Regions from separate parts of the Planococcus sp. NCCP-2050 genome, predicted to be linked through region 2. Evidence: riboswitches for the same ligand, from Rfam matches in the RefSeq annotation. Region 2 holds a riboswitch; each other region holds the start of a gene.

Region 1 (4,217 bases), on a different contig from region 2:
AATTCAGGAGGCCATGCCGCTGGTGACGCAAAGCAATTCCAGCAAATGAACGGCTTGGAATTTAACGGCTTATCACCGAAGCAGCTCGATTTATTTGACGGAGGGTTTTAATGGTCTTCTTGCTGATTGCGCTTGTCGGTTTGCTTTCAGGCATCGTTGGCGCATTAATCGGACTCGGCGGCGGTGTAATCTTAGTGCCTGCTATGCTTTTTCTCGGCACTTCTTTCATCTTTTTCCCAGAACTCCCGCCTCAGAAAATCGTCGGACTTTCTGTCGTCATGATGATTTTCACAGGTCTGTCCTCTACGCTTTCCTATATGAAAGTCAAAACGGTGGATTATCGGAGCGGGCTGATTTTCTTCGCTGGCAGCGTACCAGGAACCATCATTGGTGCTTTTGTCAATAAAAGCCTGGATCTCCCTTCGTTTCAATTGTATTTTGGATTTTTATTAGTTTTTCTGGCTTTGCTGTTATTGGTGAAAGACCGCTTAAAAGCAGTGCGGTGGTTTGTGCAAAATGGACGCAATTTCACGTTCCGGGATTCGATGAATAAGGAATACGTATACGGCTATCCTGTATGGTTTGCACTTCTTCTGACATTTGCCGTCGGATTTGCATCCGGCTTATTCGGCATCGGTGGAGGATCGATCATGGTGCCGGCAATGATTCTTCTTTTTCTATTCCCTCCGCATGTAGCGGTCGGGACTTCGATGTTCATGGTGTTTTTATCGGCTATTGTAAATTCCATTACCCATATTTCACTCGGCAATGTGCCTTGGCTTTACACATTAGCAGTCGTTCCCGGTGCTTATATCGGTGCTAAAATAGGGGCCGCGTTAAATAAAAAATTGAATTCCGATACGCTCGTCGTTATTTTGCGGATTGCTTTATTGGTTCTCGGACTGCGGTCTATTTATGAAGGAATATTTAGTTCTTAAAGAGGTGTAAGTCATGGGTGAAACCCTTCACATTTATCATACAAACGATGTGCATAGCCATTTTTCAAATTGGCCGCGCATCCGGTCGCTGCTAAAAGAGCGAAAGCGTTGGCACGAAGAAGCAGGGGATATGTGCCTTATTCTTGATATTGGTGACCACGTTGACCGTTCGCATCCTTTCACTGAAGGGACTTCAGGGAAAGGGAATATCGAATTATTGAATGATGCAGGCTACGATGCTGTGACCATCGGCAATAATGAAGGCATCACCTTGGCTAAGGAAGAGCTTGACGCGCTTTATCAGCAAGCTGATTTTGACGTCATCGTCTCGAACTTGTTTGAATTGGACGGCAGCCGGCCGAATTGGGCGAAACCTTTTCATCTAGTGGAAGCAAAGAGCGGCTTGAAAATTGGGTTGGTTGGGGCTACTGCAGAGTTTACGCCGTTTTACCGGCGACTGGGCTGGACCGTAACCGACGCAAAGGATTCTATAGTCCAGGCGGTTGAGGCCATAAAAGATCAAGCCGATCTCATTATCTGTCTGTCGCATCTCGGCATCAAAGAAGATGAGCAATTGGTGGAGTTATGCCCGGAAATCGATGTATTGCTCGGAGCCCATACGCATCATATTTTCCATGAGGGCAAAATGATCGGAAATACGATGCTTGGAGCAGCCGGCAAATTCGGCATCTATATTGGACATATTACAGTCGATCTTCAAAGCGGCGAAAAACAAGCGGAATTGATTGAGACTGCTATGCTCCAAAGTGTCGAAGAAGATTTTGATGATTTGCTGATTGCGCAAGGAAAAGAGCAATTAAATGATCCGATTTTCTATAATGAGCAAGTGCTTGACGCAGATTGGTTCAAAGACTCGAAACTCGCAGAATTGTTCGGGGAAGCGATGTTAGATTTTTCAGGAGCGGATTGCGCCATTTTCAATGCGGGGCTCTTTATGGAGAATATGCCGCTTGGAACAGCAACGCGCTATGATTTCCATAAGATGCTTCCACATCCGATTAATCCTTGCCTGATCGAATTGACAGGCGCTGAACTGAAAGAAATCTTTCTTCAATCCTTGAACGCTGAGTGGCCGACTATTGAATTGAAAGGGATGGGTTTTCGTGGGGCGGTGTTCGGCAAAATGATCCGCATCAACTTATCCATGGAAAATCATCAATTATTCATTGGCGGCATTCCGGCAAATCCAGAGGAAAGTTATAAATTGATTACTTTGGATATGTTCACTTTTGGTTATTTTTTCCCTTCATTAAAACGGGCGCCTAAGAAATACTTCATGCCTGAATTCCTGCGGGATGTTTTCAGCCAGTATTTTAGAAGCAAAGCACTTAAGTGAGTGAATATTCAAAGTATAAACTCATTTGATTTTCAAAAAAATATCGGCTATGCTAACTAAGAAATGAATTATATCGATGGGTAGAGGCTGCGGAATTTATCAGTACAATGCGCGAGTTTGACAACGTTGAACGCATTCGAAAGGAAATTTTGCCGAAGTTCTTTTTTCACAGTCAATGGAAAAAGGGCTGGGGTCATTCTGAAGAAGAATGGCACTGTCATTTGTGCTTTGCACAAATGAAGAGCTACAGGGATGTTTGATGTATTATCACACAGACGAATTGTAGAAGGCTGATTGTACCCTAACGGAGACAATCAGCCTTTTTTCTCTTCCATCCTACAAAAAAGGAGGATTTTTCATGGAGAACACGATTTTTTCAATCTTGCCGCCAATTATCGCCATTGCAATGGTGCTATTAACGCGGCGCGTGCTGCTGTCTCTTGGAGCCGGGATTGTCGCTGCAGCATTTATCTATACCTCATTTGCTCCGGTAGCCGCTTTAAAAGAGCTTTACACGTCTTTTGCAGTTATTTTCTGGGATGAAGGCTTTAATGCTTATAATGTTTTCATTATTCTTTTCCTACTGCTTTTAGGAATCATTACCGCTTTCGTCAGCTTATCTGGAGGAAGCCATGCTTTTGCTGAGTGGGCATCGACTCGGATCAAGTCGAGAAGAGGAGCAAAAGTTGTTACGGTCTTATTAGGCATTGTCATTTTCATTGACGACTACTTTAATGCACTCGCTGTAGGGCAAGTCGCACGCCCGATTACAGACCGCTACAAAGTCTCTCGCGCGAAACTCGCTTACTTTATCGATTCTACAGCCGCGCCTGTCTGCGTTATTTCGCCAGTATCGAGTTGGGGCGCAGCCATTATCGGAATCGTAGCCACCATATTAGCGGGGCAAACGTACGTCGAGTCTTCCGCTTTGGAAGCGTTCATTTGGATGGCACCGATGAACTTCTATGTGGTTGCTTCTCTTGCAATTGTCTTTTTTGTCGCAATCCGTGACGTAGACTTTGGCGAGATGAAAAAGCATGAAACCTTAGCCCTTACAAAAGGCCAATTATTCGATCCGAAAAAAACGATTCCGGGTGAAATGAAAGAAGAATTTCCAAGCCATTCCCATGGCCGGGTTCTGGATTTATTATTACCGATTTTCGTATTGGTCGTAGGAACTGTCAGTGCAATGATGTGGACCGGCTATCAAAATGCGGAACAAGTTTTTGATATCTGGCTGATTTTTGAGAATACGGATGTGCCTGCTTCTCTTCTAGTGGGCGGTGTATTGGGTGCACTAACTTCCGTCATTCTGTACTTGCTGCAAATGCGTAAAAACGAAACAGCCAATGCCGGTTGGGTAGCAAAAGGAATTTTGGCTGGAGTTAGATCGATGTTGGGTGCAGTGATGATTCTTATCTTCGCTTGGTCATTGACTTATCTGATCGATAGTCTTGAGACCGGAAAATATTTAGCAGATGTTGTTACCGAAGCTAATATGCCAACTTCAATTCTTCCGGTTTTGCTGTTTTTGCTAGCAGGCATCATGGCATTTTCTACAGGAACATCTTGGGGTTCATTCGGGATCTTGCTGCCAATTGCTGGGCAGATTATGTCTCAAGCTGAACCGGAATTATTATTGCCGACGCTTTCAGCGGTTTTAGCAGGTGCTGTATTCGGCGATCATTGTTCGCCGATTTCAGATACGACGATCCTTTCCTCTACAGGAGCAGGAAGCAATCATATGGACCATGTGATTACCCAGTTGCCTTATGCTATTACAGCCGCGTTAATTGCTGCGGTAGGGTATATTGTCATAGGGTTCACAAACTCACTTTTACTGTCTTTAGGCGTAGTGATTGTTATTTTGGCGATATTATTCATCGTCTGGTCAAGACGCACGACTATAGCTGAAAAACACA
Region 2 (4,217 bases):
TATTGAAATCTGCTTCCGCTGCATTGCCGATCGCAACTTGGAAACGAGTTTCAAAGACGTGCCATGCAATGAAGATCACTAGGAAAACACCTGTGTAACGCTGAGCAACAAACAAAATGTTGCGCATGTAGCTGTACTTACCTGGGTTATGCTTAGACGTGAACGCTATGTATACACCGTAGAATGCATGATACATCAACGGCAAATAAATAACGAAGATCTCTAAGAAAATAACAAACGGCAAGTTCGCCATGAAGTGAGAAGCTTTGTTGAAAGAAGCTTCACCTTGTGTAGCAAAATGGTTGACGATTAGATGCTGCGTCAAGAACAGCCCTACTGGAATGATTCCTAGTAATGAGTGTAACCTGCGCATTAAAAATTCACGATTGTCCAAAACTTTTACCTCCCTCAAGCAATAATACGCAGAAAAAAGAGCAAACGATATGTTACGAAAGCATCCATTGACTGCAACCAACATCATGATACAATAATATGACATATTTATTGTACTCCGCCCCAATTGGAGCGTCAAGGCAACTAGCATATTTCTAAGTGATTCTTACTATTAATTTATTATACTGAAAGTGGGTTTGACATGACTGTAAAAGATGCTGAAACCGATCAGGAGTTCGGTTATGAAATTATACGGGACTATGTATTATCAGAAGTTCTAGGGCAGCACGAAGCCGATATCCTTTACTGGGCCGGGAAATCGCTTGCCCGCAAATTCCCTCTTTTCGCGATGGAAGAAGCACCTGATTTTTTTAGCCAAGCGAATTTTGGCCAATTGTCCTTGGAAAAGGCCGGCAAGGATGAAACCACCTATACACTCCACCCCAACAAAATCGAAAATCGTTGCTTTAAGCTTGAAGCCGGATTTCTGGCTGAACAAAAACAGAAATTGGGCGGTTTTTTGACAGAAGCCTACGAAGAAGTCCTTCCAAAAAAGAATTTAGTGCGGATTACTTTGAAAACGGATCTGCGGGAAAAAGCATAATCTCACTTTTCGAACATTCACTTAATCTTTCCATGAGAAAACCCCGATTCCATTTATCGGGGTTTTCTTTTTTATTCATCTAAACCAAAGGCTCTGTGCAAAGCATTGGCTGATTTTTGCATTTCAACAAGCGGCACAACGACCGATACTTTAATCTCTGAGGTGCTGACCATCTTCACTGGAATTTCTTCCAGGCGCAGAATATCGAACATTTGCGCTGCAACCCCCGGATTTGAAACCATGCCAGAACCGACGATGGAGACTTTCGAGAGGCCTAATTCAAATTCGCAAGAGACAAAACCGATTTCCTCTTTGTATTGTTCGAGCACACGGCGCGCTTCTTCCAGACTTTCTTCTTTGATGGAAAAAGAAACGGACGGCGGGAACGCATCCGTGATGCTTTGGACGATGATGTCTACATCGATGTGATGTTCAGCAAGCTTTGTAAAGATATTTGCCAATGATCCATTGAACGGTTTTTTATATGTGACTGTCACACGTGCAATTCCTTTTTCGAATGCGACGCCTCTGACAATAAGATTTTTTTCCACAGTGACCACCTCTTGTATAATTGTGCCGGGTTCATCGGAATAACTTGCTCTGACCGATAGGGAAACCTGGTTGTTTTTCGCAAATTCAACTGCCCGAGGGTGCAAGACGCCAGCACCAAGATTGGCCAGTTCCAGCATTTCATCATATGAAATCTGCTCGAGCTTCCGGGCACCGCTGACAAAACGCGGATCAGATGTATAAACACCGTCGACATCCGTGTAAATATCGCAGCGGTCTGCCTTTAATGCAGCTGCCAGCGCCACCGCTGTCGTATCCGACCCTCCGCGCCCGAGTGTCGTAATGTTGCCGATTTTATCAACGCCTTGGAATCCGGCAACTACACAGAAATAGCCATTGTCCAACACCTTTTCCAACCGATCTGTATGGATCTGTTCAATGCGTGCATTGCGCGGCACTGATTCTGTTTCAATGCCCGCTTGCCAACCGGTAAACGACAAAGCTTCATGGCCAAGCGCTTTAAATGCCATGGCGAGCAGTGAAATGGTCACCTGTTCCCCTGTAGCTAGCAGCATGTCCATCTCCCGCTTCGGCGGTTCTGCTGATATCTCACTTGCCAATCCCAGCAATGTATCGGTCGTTTTCCCCATCGCAGATACGACGATTACGACTCTACTGCCTTTCTCTTTTTCAGCAATAGCTCTTTCCGCGACTCCGATAATTTTTTCCGGAGTTGCGACTGATGTTCCTCCAAATTTCATGACTACCGTTTTCATTCCATTCACTCCCACATTTTTTCGATGTGGCCCTCAACATGAAAAGCAAAGACTGAATATAGCTTTGCCTGCCAATAAAAAAAGGCAGCTCACCGAGTTACCGGCAAACTACCTCTTTAGCATGTACGAATACGAAAAACGTCCATGTGAGATAGCCCTCCAGAGATAAACTCTGACAGCCCTGCACTTATTAAATGCAGGACCAGCATGCGAGTTGCAAACTTCAACACACTTCGGCGGGCGTCCCTTTCCCCATCCTTCATCGATTTTGCAAATCTCCGAATGGCTACTATTGACGTCCGCACCTCTATCATCACTTTTCCAAGTGATTCAATTATTCTTCTACGATAACATGTTACTACTCGGTTGACAATGTCTCATTTTGAAAATGCTGATAAATCGTTTGAGACAAGCCTTCCGGCATCCCCGCCTCTTTTAACTCTTCAATTGACGCTTCTTTGATGCGTTTGACGGAGCCGAAATGCTTCAGCAATTGCTGTTTGCGCTTAGGTCCGACGCCTTGCAGCCCATCAAGCGCTGACTGAATCGAGTTTTTGCCGCGCAGCTGCCGGTGGAAAGTTATGACGAAACGGTGAACTTCGTCCTGAATTCGCTGCAGCAGATAAAAAGCTTCGCTCGTACGTTTCAGCGGCACGACTTCGACTGGATTTCCGTAGAGAAGCTGTGAAGTTTGGTGCTTTGCATCTTTTGCAAGGCCCGCAATTGGAATAGACAAGCCCAGTTCGTCTTCGATAATTTCCCGAGCCGATTCCATCTGCCCTTTCCCTCCATCGATCACGATCAAATCAGGAAGCGGCAGCCCGTCCCGTAAAACTCGCGTATAGCGCCGGCGAATAACTTCACGCATTGCTGCATAGTCATCCGGCTTTGAAGCGCTTCTGGTTTTGTATTTGCGATAATCTTTTTTAGACGGTTTCCCGTCCACAAATGCCACCATGGCAGAAACTGCATCCGCTCCTTGGATATGGGAGTTATCGAATGCTTCAATGCGAAGCGGCGTTTCAATATTCATCGCCTCGCCAAGTTCTACGCAAGCACCGACTGTGCGTTCTTCCTGGCGTTCAAGCAATTGGAATTTCTCTTTGATGGCGATTTCCGCATTTTTCTTTGCCAAAGCCACCAAATCTTTTTTCTTGCCGCGCTGCGGAATAAGGACACGCATATCCAGCCATTCACGCACCAATTCAGCATCTTCGCCTTCCGGCAATAAAATTTCATTCGGCTTTACATGGTTCGATTGTTCATAAAATTGACCGAGGAAAGTCATGAACTCTTCTTTAGGGTCCCGGTAAAGCGGAAATAAAGAAACATCCCGTTCAATCAGCTTGCCTTGGCGGACGAAAAAGACCTGTACACACATCCAGCCTTTATCAATTGCATAGCCAAAGACATCCCGGTTCGTAAAGTCATTCATCGTCATTTTCTGTTTTTCCATGACTGTTTCAATATGGGAAATTTGATCACGGTATTCCTTCGCCCGCTCAAACTCCAAATTTTCAGCAGCTTCGGACATTTTTTCAACGAGGTCTTGCTTCACTTCGCGGAATCCGCCATTTAAAAAGCGTGAAATATCATCGATCATTTCCTGGTAAGTTTCTTTTTCAACCGGTTTTACACACGGTGCCAAGCATTGCCCCATATGATAGTACAGGCAAGCACGGTCCGGCATCGTATGGCATTTGCGAAGCGGATACAGCCGGTCGAGCAATTTCTTTGTTGCACTCGCTGCATACGCATTCGGATAAGGGCCAAAATACTTTCCTTTATCGCGCTTTACTTGCCGCGTAATAATCAATTTTGGATGGCGTTCACTTGTGATTTTTAAATACGGATAAGTTTTATCATCTTTTAACATGATATTGTATTTCGGATCATGCTTTTTGATCAAGTTCAATTCCAAGATCAACGCTTCT
Region 3 (4,217 bases), on a different contig from region 2:
AAGACTGCGTGAAATCATCCAAGACCGCGTTTAACGTATCCTGCGATTTCATCTTTTCTAGGTCTTCCTCTGAAATGGTTTCTTTGCTGAAGATGCTGAAAAACACCGAAGTCAGAAGCTGCGCTTTACCCATGACACCAAGATTCCCCCAAATCCGCGAGAAAGTCACTTGGATATTCCGGTCAGCCAGCACTAATTCAGCGCCTGTGTCTTTTGCCGATTCAATGCCTTGAATCATTTCCTGTCCCGGTTTGATGTCGAATTGATCAGCCAACCGGTTCTGGAAAGAAGAAATGGCCAAGTTCATCAATAATAGACTGGCTTTCTTTTCTTTTAACACTTTGAAGATGTCCGTTTCTTTCCATTTGCTATTTTCAGTAACGGACTGGTAACGCTGTGCATCCAACTCGATGCAAACCGAATCCGGGCGTTCCTGTTCAATGACGGTTTTTACTTGTTCCGCACTTTGCCGGGAAACGTGGGCCGTACCGATTAAAACAATCTCGCGGCCGTCCAGCTGGATGCGTGTAATATTTTCTTCCTGCATGAATTTACTTCCTTTATAGAACCTAATTTCCCCTCGCGCACTGCGTGAAAAGACTGTCTATTTCAATAATGAATCACATTGCCAAAAATATCAATGCCCGACTCTTCAGTTCTTCAATTTTCACGGATCCCCCGTCACAAATCATTTGCGTTGAAGGTATCCCCGGCTTGAAGGTTACCGGCTTCAAAGCCTTTGTAGAACCAGTTCTTGCGCTGTTCAGAAGTGCCGTGCGTGAAACTTTCAGGCACGACGTAGCCGCGCGAGCGCTGCTGGATCGTATCATCTCCGACTGCACTTGCAGCAGTCAACGCTTCATCCAAATCCCCTTCTTCGAGAAGGTCCATCCCTTGTGCATGGTGGGCCCAGACGCCGGCATAATAATCCGCTTGAAGCTCGAGCTTCACTTGCAGCTTATTGTATTCCTCTTCACTCAATTGATTTCTGAGCGGCTGGACTTCTTTCATGACCCCGAGCAAGTTCTGCACATGGTGCCCGACCTCATGGGCGATTACGTAAGCCATCGCGAAATCACCGGGTGCTTGGAACTGATTCTGAAGCTCTTCATAAAAACTGAGGTCGATGTATAATTTCTGGTCTCCCGGACAATAAAACGGTCCGACTGCAGCCCCTGCTGTTCCGCAAGCAGAATTTACACTGCCATCGAAAAGCACTAAGGTCGGCTCCACGTATTCCATCCCTTCCTCTTCAAAAACCTGCGCCCATACCGTTTCCGTATCCGCCAAGACAACTGCCACAAAATCGGATAGCTCTGCTTCCTGCTCGGTTTCCACGTAAGGTTCGTTTGTCTGCGTTTCGCCTGAATCTAAGCCATTCAATATCGCTCCTGGATCTCCGCCAAGAAATGCAACAAGCAGAACAATCAGCAATCCGCCAATTCCGCCGCCGGCAACTAGCTTACCGCCGCCTCCCGACCCACGCCTGTCTTCTACATTTCCACTCGCTTTTCTGCCTCGCCACTTCATCAAACCACTCCTTCAACAACCTCTTTCTCCCGTTATACCCCTATTTACAAGTTTTCAAATCAATACACGGAAAGCCGGTATATCAAGAACCGTTCCCGAAGATTCTTTCCGGAAGCAGGCAATTCAATTTCTTCAGCCACTTCAAACGGAGTCCGCTGCGCCAAATAATCGATAAAGTCATCGGACGGGAAAAATAAGATCAAGTCCATCTCCCTCGTTCTTTGTTCATATGATTTCATAATGTTATTGACGACCGCGATGAAAATCTGTACAGAAAAGGGATTGAAGAAATAGAATTTATTATCCGTTTCCTGCACCTTGTATTCCTCAGCCAAACACTGGATAAATTGGATTCCGCCTCCTGTTTTCCGTTTCTTTTCATAAGCCTGTAAATTTTCTAGCGCCTGCCGATGAAAATGGGGATCCATTTCTATCCCGGTAGTTTGGGCTCCGAAGCGGTGATGAATGTAAAAGTTCAATCGCCCTTTCCCGCTGCCAAAATCGACGAGCCGATCCGAAGAAGATAAGGAGTACCGGTCGAACAATTGATCAAGAAGCGAATAAGGCGTCGGTTCATAGCGATTGTGATGAATCGATTCGGGAAACCCTTGCTGGATTTCCGACGTTTGGATAGTTAGTTCCTTGTCTCTTCGTTGTTCTTCCATAACACATCTCCTTTCTTTTTAACTAAATCAAATCAGCATGGCTTGCAATATTCCATTATTTTTGATATGGTCTAGCTAATTCAATATTTTCTTGCCCGGATATTCCGGGTGAGGATAGAGGTGCAAAGACCATCAGTACGCTTACCGAGGAGTATGGGATCCGTTGACGTATGCTGAAAGGGGAATTTGCCGAAGCGATGAAAGGCTCATACTAGCTATCGCTGGTTCTGCATTGAACAAATGCTGAACTGTCATATAGGAAACTATATGGAGGGCTATCTGACACAAAGAAACAAACGCATGACATTGTTTCTATGGCAGCAACGAGACCCTCGTTGCTGCTTTTTGTTTGTTAATGACCGACCCGTTTACCTCTAAAAGCAAACCAAAAAAACGAGAAAAGGGTGGTACGATGAATTTCGGACAAGTAGTGACAGCAATGGTGACGCCATTCGACGCACAAGGTGATATAGATTTTCAGGCAACCAAAAAACTAGTGGAGCATTTGATCGCGAACGGCACGGACGCGCTAGTCGTAGCCGGCACAACCGGTGAATCTCCTACGCTGTCAACGGATGAAAAAATTGAGCTATTTAAGTTTGTGGTTAAAATAACCGACGGACGCATCCCGGTCATTGCAGGCACAGGCTCTAACGATACGCGTTCTTCGATTTCGCTCACGCGCGCAGCAGAAGAAATCGGCGTGGACGGCGTCATGCTCGTGACCCCATATTACAATAAACCTTCCCAGGAAGGCATGTTCCAGCATTTCCAAGCAATCGCCGCCTCAACGTTCCTGCCTGTGATGCTTTATAATATTCCAGGGCGTAGTGTCGTGAACCTGTCTCCTGAAACCACCATTCGCCTGTCTGCCATCAAAAACATCGTGGCGATAAAAGAAGCCAGCGGCGATCTGGATGCAGCAGCGGCAATTATTGAAAATACACCGGCTGACTTTGCGGTTTACAGCGGCGATGACGGCTTGACCTTGCCAATGCTTTCAATCGGCGGAAAAGGCATCGTTTCGGTCGCAGCCCATATTATCGGGAACGATATGCAAGAAATGATTACCCTGTTCAAAGGCGGCAATGTCCAAGAAGCGGCAGCTCTTCACCGTAAACTCTTGCCGGTGATGCATGCGTTATTTGCGGCGCCAAACCCGGTGCCTGTAAAAACAGCCTTGAACTTAAGCGGCATAGAAGTTGGCGGTGTGCGTTTGCCAATGATCCCATTGAATGAGCAGGAACAGCAAGCTCTTCAGCACGTGCTTTCGGAAAGTCCAGCTAATCTTTCTAAACTTTAAATCCATTTCATTCAACGAAAAAACTGCTGAAGCAGCTTGATGCTTCAGCAGTTTTTTATGGATTGGCAGTAAGTTTTTTAAACGTTTGTTTCAAGCTGCCGCCAAGCGAAAGCTGGCTGACATCGATTCCCAGGCTGATCATCGTCTGTGCCATTTCCGGACGGATGCCGGTCAGCATGCTGTGCACGCCGACCAGCCTTAATGACTGGGTCACTCGGATAATCTGTTCTGCTACTACCGCATCGACTTTAACGACCCCGGACAAATCAATAATCAAGGTTAAGATTTTTAAACGACTGGCTTCCAGTAAGGTCTTTTCCAATATGTACTGAGCCCGATCGATATCAATTTCTCCAATCAATGGCAAAATAGCGATTTGATCGTTTACAGGCACTACCGGGGCAGACAATTTCATGAATTCGTCCCGAGCCTCCCTTAAGCTCTTCTGGTATGAATTGATATAGGCAAAGCTATAGGAATAAGCAGCGTGATCCAAAAGTGTATGAAAGTACTCCATGATTTCAAAAAGGTGCTCGAGTTTGATTTGATTGCGCATCGCTTCGGTCTTAATGATTTTGCCGATATGCTTTCGGTAAAGGGATGTCTCTGCCAAAGCAGCATCAAGCGCCATATTTTGATCGAGAAAGTAATTTCCGGTTTTTTCTCCCCAGACAGAAATTTCATCATAAGCTGTTTGCGGATCCAAAAAATGTTCAAAT

Evidence for each region. Region 2 has a riboswitch for lysine ahead of NFU07_RS12385 (aspartate kinase). Riboswitches for the same ligand answer to the same signal wherever they lie in the genome.
Region 1: it holds a riboswitch for lysine, as region 2 does, so the genes downstream of both, NFU07_RS15555 (Na+/H+ antiporter NhaC family protein) here and NFU07_RS12385 (aspartate kinase) in region 2, are expected to answer to the same signal.
Region 3: it holds a riboswitch for lysine, as region 2 does, so the genes downstream of both, dapA (4-hydroxy-tetrahydrodipicolinate synthase) here and NFU07_RS12385 (aspartate kinase) in region 2, are expected to answer to the same signal.

Annotation. Positions count from the first base shown of each region.
Region 1 is NZ_BRCX01000006.1:35,901-40,117, reverse strand. It holds gene NFU07_RS15570 (DUF72 domain-containing protein) at 1-111, shown strand, start outside; gene NFU07_RS15565 (sulfite exporter TauE/SafE family protein) at 111-938, shown strand; gene NFU07_RS15560 (bifunctional metallophosphatase/5'-nucleotidase) at 952-2,295, shown strand; lysine riboswitch at 2,369-2,550, shown strand; gene NFU07_RS15555 (Na+/H+ antiporter NhaC family protein) at 2,654-4,217, shown strand, end outside.
Region 2 is NZ_BRCX01000003.1:166,678-170,894, reverse strand. It holds gene NFU07_RS12395 (succinate dehydrogenase cytochrome b558 subunit) at 1-373, opposite strand, end outside; gene NFU07_RS12390 (YslB family protein) at 596-997, shown strand; gene NFU07_RS12385 (aspartate kinase) at 1,069-2,283, opposite strand; lysine riboswitch at 2,428-2,601, opposite strand; gene uvrC (excinuclease ABC subunit UvrC) at 2,642-4,217, opposite strand, start outside.
Region 3 is NZ_BRCX01000001.1:1,510,277-1,514,493, forward strand. It holds gene NFU07_RS07400 (TraB/GumN family protein) at 1-547, opposite strand, end outside; gene ypfJ (KPN_02809 family neutral zinc metallopeptidase) at 682-1,530, opposite strand; gene NFU07_RS07410 (class I SAM-dependent methyltransferase) at 1,590-2,195, opposite strand; lysine riboswitch at 2,303-2,481, shown strand; gene dapA (4-hydroxy-tetrahydrodipicolinate synthase) at 2,608-3,498, shown strand; gene NFU07_RS07420 (STAS domain-containing protein) at 3,554-4,217, opposite strand, start outside.